One region of the Leuconostoc garlicum genome, then DNA from elsewhere that is predicted to be linked to it. Evidence: riboswitches for the same ligand, from Rfam matches in the RefSeq annotation. Region 1 holds a riboswitch; each other region holds the start of a gene.

Region 1 (2,326 bases):
GGGGATCAGTTTGGACGTGAATGGTCTGCATGATGTTATCATCAAGTAGCTCATTAGGCCGAATAATCGTATAATCGAGTGCCGACGACATAATCCGTGCAACGGCAGCGGCTTGATCGCCCATATAGGTGTTTTCGTTATCGGTTGTGCCGAGTAGATTAGCCCAAAGATCACGCTTGTCATCCGGTAGTTCATTATGGACACCGATTGTGGCCACCCAAATCAAACGCTGCACACCGGCAGTGTGCATGGCATTAACCACACTATTTGCAGCTGATTTTTGGCGGCCTTCAGCACCAATATTGGCATAAACGATGTCCACATCCTTCATCGCTGTGACGAGGGCATCTTCGTTAACGGCATCTAAGGCTCGAATGCCATGATCCGGCCGTGCGTGAAGTGAGGTTAAGATCGTTTCGGTATTGGTATGGGCAAGCATCGGCACCACAAGTTTTGCGATTTGGCCATTGGCCCCTAAAATTAGTAGTTTTGTCATGATTTTATTTTAGCATGAAACGTCCAGAAGGGGTACAATGGTTATTAGTAATGGCAGCATGACAGTGTGCTATTTGATCGACAATACTGGATACCCGTCTCCTGGCAGCAGACGGGTGGGTGCAACTGATCATTGTTGAAAAGATGGGGGTCAACTAGCACGAACTGATCATGCCACCACGAACCGAAAAAGTTATTTAAAGGAGCCATACTCATGGAAATTAATTTAGTTCTAGCACCTGAACAATCGCCAGCTACATTATTAGAGATGCAGGCTGCGCATCCTCAAAATTTCTTTTATTTGGGGAAAGTGTCGCAACTATCCGGCACGAATCTTTTGATTGTCGGCGAGCCAGCATTAGTTCAGCAATTTAAGCGACCAATGCCTTTTAACAGTCGCGTCATTAATGGAGAATTGCACGGTAATTTTATCCATCAAATTGCGTTCCAAAGTAAGGAACATAACGATGAATTGATTGGTCAATTGGTGTCAGCCAATGCCATTTTGGCACAAAGTGCGGATGGTAAGTCTGAGTATATGTTATGGACTTTTTGGCCAAATCAAGAAGCACTTGTTGAATTTTTGGAAAGTGATATTTATAAGCAAATGCAACGGTTGATGCGCAATGCTTATACGACGACTTACGCCCATGTGCTGTCAGAAGATCATCTCTCATTGATGCATAAAAAAGATGATGACAACAATCAAACGCAAAGCGTTTAAAACCGTTGCTTGCAATCCCTAAATTTCTACGCTAAAATGATGTCATAACTAAATAACACGATCTGGGGTGCCAAGTTGGCTGAGAAATACCCATTGAACCTGATCGCGGTAATGCGCGCGAAGGGAGATTCATTGATGAAGACTAATAAGTGGGTTAAACCATACTTTTTATGACCGTCACCTGTTTTTCCTGTGCGAAAAAAGGTGACGGTTTTTTATTTTTCTCGGTTAGCAACCCCAGTTCAGTAGAGGAGACGATTGTGGCAACAACGACAACAGCAGGGCTTGGTTCTCGGCGAACCGTACGAAAAATGGCGTTAGCAGGCGTGCTAACAGCCTTATCATTTGCGACATCTAGTGTCGTGGTGCTCCCCAATATGGCGCCGTTTCAACATTTTTTTAATGTCATCACAGCGGTGTTGTTAGGCCCTTGGTATGCGATTGCCGTGGCGTTTTTGACCGGCAGCTTGCGGATGATTTTAGCAGGACGTCCGATTTTGGCAATTGTGGGGGGCGGTGATTGGTGCGGGCTTGGCCGGTTTTTTATATCGCTGGACTGGCAAGTATAGCGCGGCGGTGATTGGTGAAGTAATTGGGACTGGGGTGATTTCAGCGATAGTTGCCGTACCACTGATGAATGTGCTATACCATGCTCATGTGCCAAGCCTTTTCTTCTATATCCCTTTCTTTATGCCGGCCGCAACCTTCGGGGCTGTGTTAGGCTACTTATTCTTAAAAGTGACCCAAAAAACTGGTTTGTTGGGTCGTTTAATGGATCGTTTCTAAACAAAATGAACGAGGTTAATCATGGATTTAAAAACTTTAAAAACAACATCGCCTTTAGTATTTAACTATGCTAACTATGTAACACCCCAATTTGTGGCCAACGTTGTCAATGTGGTTGGTGGCTCACCAATTATGGCCCGCGAAATTGCTGAATTTCCAGATTTAGTGGGCGTCAGTGATGCCGTGGTGATCAATACAGGCACTTGGCGTCGGGCGGAATTACTGGAAACCATTAAATTAGCGCAATTGGCTAATCAAGCTAAAAAAGTTGTGGTCTTGGATCCAGTGGCGGTTGGGATACCATCGCGTAGTGTGCCTGTT
Region 2 (2,326 bases), 570 kb from region 1:
ATGGGTACAAATTGCAAATCCAATGTCTCTGTGCCATCTTTTTGCAAAAATCCACCAACCTGTTCAACTTCAAAACCAATACCAATAGTCTCTTGTGCATCACCCCAAGAATTTTTGTCCGTCACATTTGTGGCGATACCCAAGACTCTGGTTACGCTAACGTCAATATTCGTTTCTTCTTTAAATTCCCGTACAACCGCTTGCATTGGAGAATCGCCATATTCAAGATATCCACCAGGAAATCCCCAGCCAGCATCTGAATCCCAACGTTTTTCCAACAAAATAGCATCGTGAGCGTCATTCCATAAAACTCCAAACGCAGAAACAAAAATCATGCCCTCATGACCAACTTTCTCCCGCATTCGCGCAATATAATTCTTATTCATGATGTAACCCCTTAATCAAAATTTTGTGCAACAAATCACTTTTCATTATAGCACTACGACATATTAATTATGAAAATAATGATATTCGGGGATCACAAAAAAACCTGGGCAAATTTCAATTTATTTGGATTGCGCAGTAGTGTAGCTGTCCCATTTTTCTGGCAATAATGTCATTTGCCAGAAACGTAATTCTTCTGCACTACTATACATAAATTGTTGCAACAACAAATCCATATCAAGTTCATCTTGATGTTTAGTCACTAATTCATCTAATAATTGAATCATCTCATGACCGTAAGCTTGAAATGTCTCATCAGCGTACGAATTAACAAAATCAATATAAATTTGTTGTGTGCCTTTTAAGTAATCTTTTCTTGCTAACATTTCTTGGAAAATCTCTAGATATAACCATGGGCATGGTAGTAACGCTGCTAATGCATGCACTTCCCCATAACTATCAAAGGCATGGTGCATGTGGCAAGTATACTGATAAGTTGTTAGTAAAATTTCAGCCTGTTGAATCTCGTCTTCAGTCATATTAAGACCTTGATATATCCCATTTTGCTGGTCAACATCATAAGCTGTAATTGCCTGAATACCTGATTTTAAAGCACCAATAACTTGTGAATCCTGACTTGTCGCCAAAATTTTATCGTAAATTGCTAAATAATTTTTGACATAGTAATTATTATCCTGTATCAGATATGCCTTAAAGGCAGACAAAGGTAACGTCCCATCTTCAATGCCCTTAATAAAAGGATGATTCTCGCTTGACAGCCAAAGGGAAGCTGACTTTTCGTGTGCTAATTCGCTAAATTTCATGATATTCTCTATTCTTTTTTATAAAATATCTAAAAACCCCAGCTCACTGAAATTGAGCTGGGGTCGCCAAAAAGCATCGTAAAACACAACATCATGATATTGATGTGGCTAATATAATATCTTCCTGCGTCAGTCTTAACTGCTTCAGGTTCAATGGGTATGATCTCAGCTCAAGGCACCCCAGATATCTTACATAAAAATTATAACACACGTATTCATTAAAACAGTAATAAATTTTAATGATATGCAATTGATTCATCAGCTAAAGGCGAAAATGTATCATACAAGCCAAGTTATTGGATTCTTTTCACAAAACCCTTTTAAAAATTATCTTTACTTTGCCCATACATCGCGATCGCTCTTAATCGCGCAGCTTTATGATCCACAATTGGCTGAGGGTAATCATCATTTAATTTCACACCATAAGCTTTTTGTTCCGCATCAGTTAACTGATTAGGCTGATGTATTTTTTTACCCTTGATAGATTTCAATTCCGGAACATATTGCTTGATAAACGTGCCATTAGGATCAAATTTTTCTGACTGTATTGTCGGATTAAATACTCTAAAATACGGCACACTATCTGTACCTGTCGACGCAGCCCACTGCCAACCACCAATATTACTTGCTGGATCATAATCAACTAATTTTTCTCGAAAATACTTCTCACCCCACCGCCAATCAATTAATAGATCTTTGGTTAAAAAAGAAGCAACAACCATTCTCAAGCGGTTGTGCATCCAACCCGTTTCATTGAGTTGACGCATGGCAGCATCGACAATTGGAAAACCAGTGCGCCCTGTCCGCCATGCTTTAAAATGATCCTCATTATTTTGCCAAACAACATTTTGAAATGATGTTTTGATTGCTTTTTCTTGCTGATCTGGATACATGGCATAAATCATATTGTAATAATCACGCCAACACAGCTCTTTGATGAAGGTCGTACGACCGTCACTTTCCGGTTCCTGACTGACAGCATCAAAAACTGTCCGAATTGAAATTTCACCGGTCCTTAAATATCGCGATAAATGGCTGGTAGCATCGAGACTTGGTATATCACGATTTTTATCGTAGTCAGCAAGCTTATGTGATACAAAGTCGATCAATACTTGTTT
Region 3 (2,326 bases), 540 kb from region 1:
CTTCAAACGGTGTCTTCATGACAAATTGGCGGGTGGGATTTTGGAAGAGATAACCAATATGTGCTACCCGCTGAAAAGGCACAATATCATGTACAGCATAGCCGTCCAAAATCAATGTGCCCGTCAATTCACCGCCACTAAAGGTTGGATAAAGACCGGCCAGGAGTTTAAGCAGGGTTGATTTACCACTACCACTTGGGCCGACAAGTAAATTCAAGCTACCAGGTTGTAACGTTAACGACACGTCCTTAAGAACCGGTACATCAGCGTAGGCAAAATTAACTTGTTGGACAACGAGATTAGTCACGACGTAAGACACCAGCTTTTTCAATCAGTTTTTGGATGGCAACGACTAAGACACCACCAAAGAAGAGGAGTGACACAAAACGTGTCAAGAACAAGGCTACAAGTAGGCCAATATGGTATGAGGCATAACCGTCACGGAAGAGTGACCAAATGAAAGTCACAATGGTGCCGGTAACGGCAGAAGCGAAAATACCGCGCCAATGCCAATCTTTATAACCGAGAAGCGCAAAACCAGCTTCACTACCAACACCTTGAACAAGGCCTGAAAGTAGTGTGGACACGCCCCATTGGCCACCAATTAACATTTCAACGGTAGCCGCAAATAATTCACCCAATACACCCGCACCGGCCTGACGGATTAACACACTCGCCAAAGGTGCTGCCATCATCCAGCCACCAATCAACAGATCATTGGCAAAGGGGGCCAACCCTAACGGTGTCAAAGCAGCCGCAAGGATATTATAGACGGGACCAAGTATCCAGAAAATAAAGCCGATGAAGACTGCGACAAAAGCCAGCAGTAACACATCGCGTAACGCCCAGTGTGGCCGTTTAGAATTTGAAATCGTTTGCATAATGAATATGCCTCCATAAAATTTTTGTAGTTTTGTATCTTATGTCTGGCATGGTGCAGTTTTGATGTGTCGGATAACGGCCAAATTTTGGCCAACAAAAAAACGCCTGGCTTTTTATGAACCATGCGTTTACTTAAAGACACACTAAAGCGCAATGCTCCCTTCGCTGGTACTAACCAGATCAGGTTCAATGGGTGTTTCTCAGCCAAATGGCACCCCAGATTGTTAAATATTCAACTACACGTTAAATTTAACATAAGTCAATCGTTTATGCAAACACTTTCATGAGCGTGCGGATGCCGTCATGTCATATCTTGTTTGAGAAATACTGGTATAATATGAGCAACGAGGTGAATCATGACAGAATATGAATTTGAAGTTGGGGTCATTGGCGCCGGACCAGCTGGTCTTGCAGCGGCGTATGCTGCGCGCGCTTTAGGCAAAAATGTCGTCATTTTAGAAGATTATTTATGGGGTGGGACGTGCCCTAATTACGGCTGCGATCCAAAGAAAATCTTGCTGGCGGCTGTTGAAGGGATTCATCGGCAATCAGCCCTGCAAAATCTTGGCTTGCGAGGCTTGTCAACGATTGATTGGTCAGCTTTGATGGCGCACAAACAGCGTTATGTTGATGCTGTTGAACCCCGTAAAATACGCGGACTTGATACGGCAGACATTACCCGTTTTTATGGTCGGGTAGCTTTTGTGAATGCCGATACGGTCACAGTTGGTGACACAGGTGACCGTATTAAAGCGCTTGATTGGGTTATTGCTACTGGACAGCGCCCAAAAACATTAACGTTTCCTGGGGCAGAATTGACGCAAGATTCAGAAGCCTTTTTGAACTTGCCAATGATGCCAGATGACGTCACGTTTATTGGCGCTGGGTATATTGGAATGGAGTTTGCCAACATTACGCAGGCTGCTGGCGCCCACACACGGATTGTGACCGCCGGACCGACAGCACTGCGGGCGTTTGATCAAACGTTAGTCCGTCAATTGATCACGGACATGCAAGAAACGGGCATTTCCTGGTACTTTAATGCAACGGTCCAACAAATTGAGAAAATGCCAACTGAACGTCTACTAGTGACATTGACCGATGGGACACAATTTGAGACAGGTCGTGTTTTTGTAACGGCTGGTCGGGTGGCCAATGCAGATCAATTACAACTTGAAAATGCCGGTGTGGTCTGGGATACGACGGAAATTCCGGTTGATGATCATTTGCGTACGTCAAACCCACATATCTATGCCATTGGGGATGTCGGCGGTTCACCAGTCCCTAAGTTAGTACCAACTGGGAACCATGAAGGCCGGTACGTAGCGCAAGCCATTGCTGGGTTAACCACTGCACCCATTACTTATCCAGCCATCCCAGTTGTAGTATTTGGTACCCAACATATTGCTCAAGTTGGCTTATCCGTTGAAGCAGGGCTGGCAAA

Evidence for each region. Region 1 has a riboswitch for thiamine pyrophosphate ahead of A9176_RS08865 (energy coupling factor transporter S component ThiW). Riboswitches for the same ligand answer to the same signal wherever they lie in the genome.
Region 2: another riboswitch for thiamine pyrophosphate. It lies ahead of A9176_RS06855 (hypothetical protein); the one in region 1 lies ahead of A9176_RS08865 (energy coupling factor transporter S component ThiW).
Region 3: another riboswitch for thiamine pyrophosphate. It lies ahead of A9176_RS04120 (ECF transporter S component); the one in region 1 lies ahead of A9176_RS08865 (energy coupling factor transporter S component ThiW).

The regions. Positions count from the first base shown of each region.
Region 1 covers NZ_CP016329.1:252,104-254,429, reverse strand. The annotation lists gene A9176_RS01255 (NAD(P)H-binding protein) at 1-496, opposite strand, end outside; gene A9176_RS01250 (hypothetical protein) at 710-1,219, shown strand; TPP riboswitch at 1,273-1,362, shown strand; gene A9176_RS08865 (energy coupling factor transporter S component ThiW) at 1,480-1,788, shown strand; gene A9176_RS08860 (energy coupling factor transporter S component ThiW) at 1,751-2,005, shown strand; gene thiM (hydroxyethylthiazole kinase) at 2,027-2,326, shown strand, end outside.
Region 2 covers NZ_CP016329.1:1,347,142-1,349,467, reverse strand. The annotation lists gene A9176_RS06860 (NUDIX domain-containing protein) at 1-386, opposite strand, end outside; gene A9176_RS06855 (hypothetical protein) at 507-1,208, opposite strand; TPP riboswitch at 1,313-1,401, opposite strand; gene A9176_RS06850 (cryptochrome/photolyase family protein) at 1,529-2,326, opposite strand, start outside.
Region 3 covers NZ_CP016329.1:791,093-793,418, forward strand. The annotation lists gene A9176_RS04115 (ABC transporter ATP-binding protein) at 1-307, opposite strand, end outside; gene A9176_RS04120 (ECF transporter S component) at 300-881, opposite strand; TPP riboswitch at 1,022-1,111, opposite strand; gene A9176_RS04125 (dihydrolipoyl dehydrogenase family protein) at 1,239-2,326, shown strand, end outside.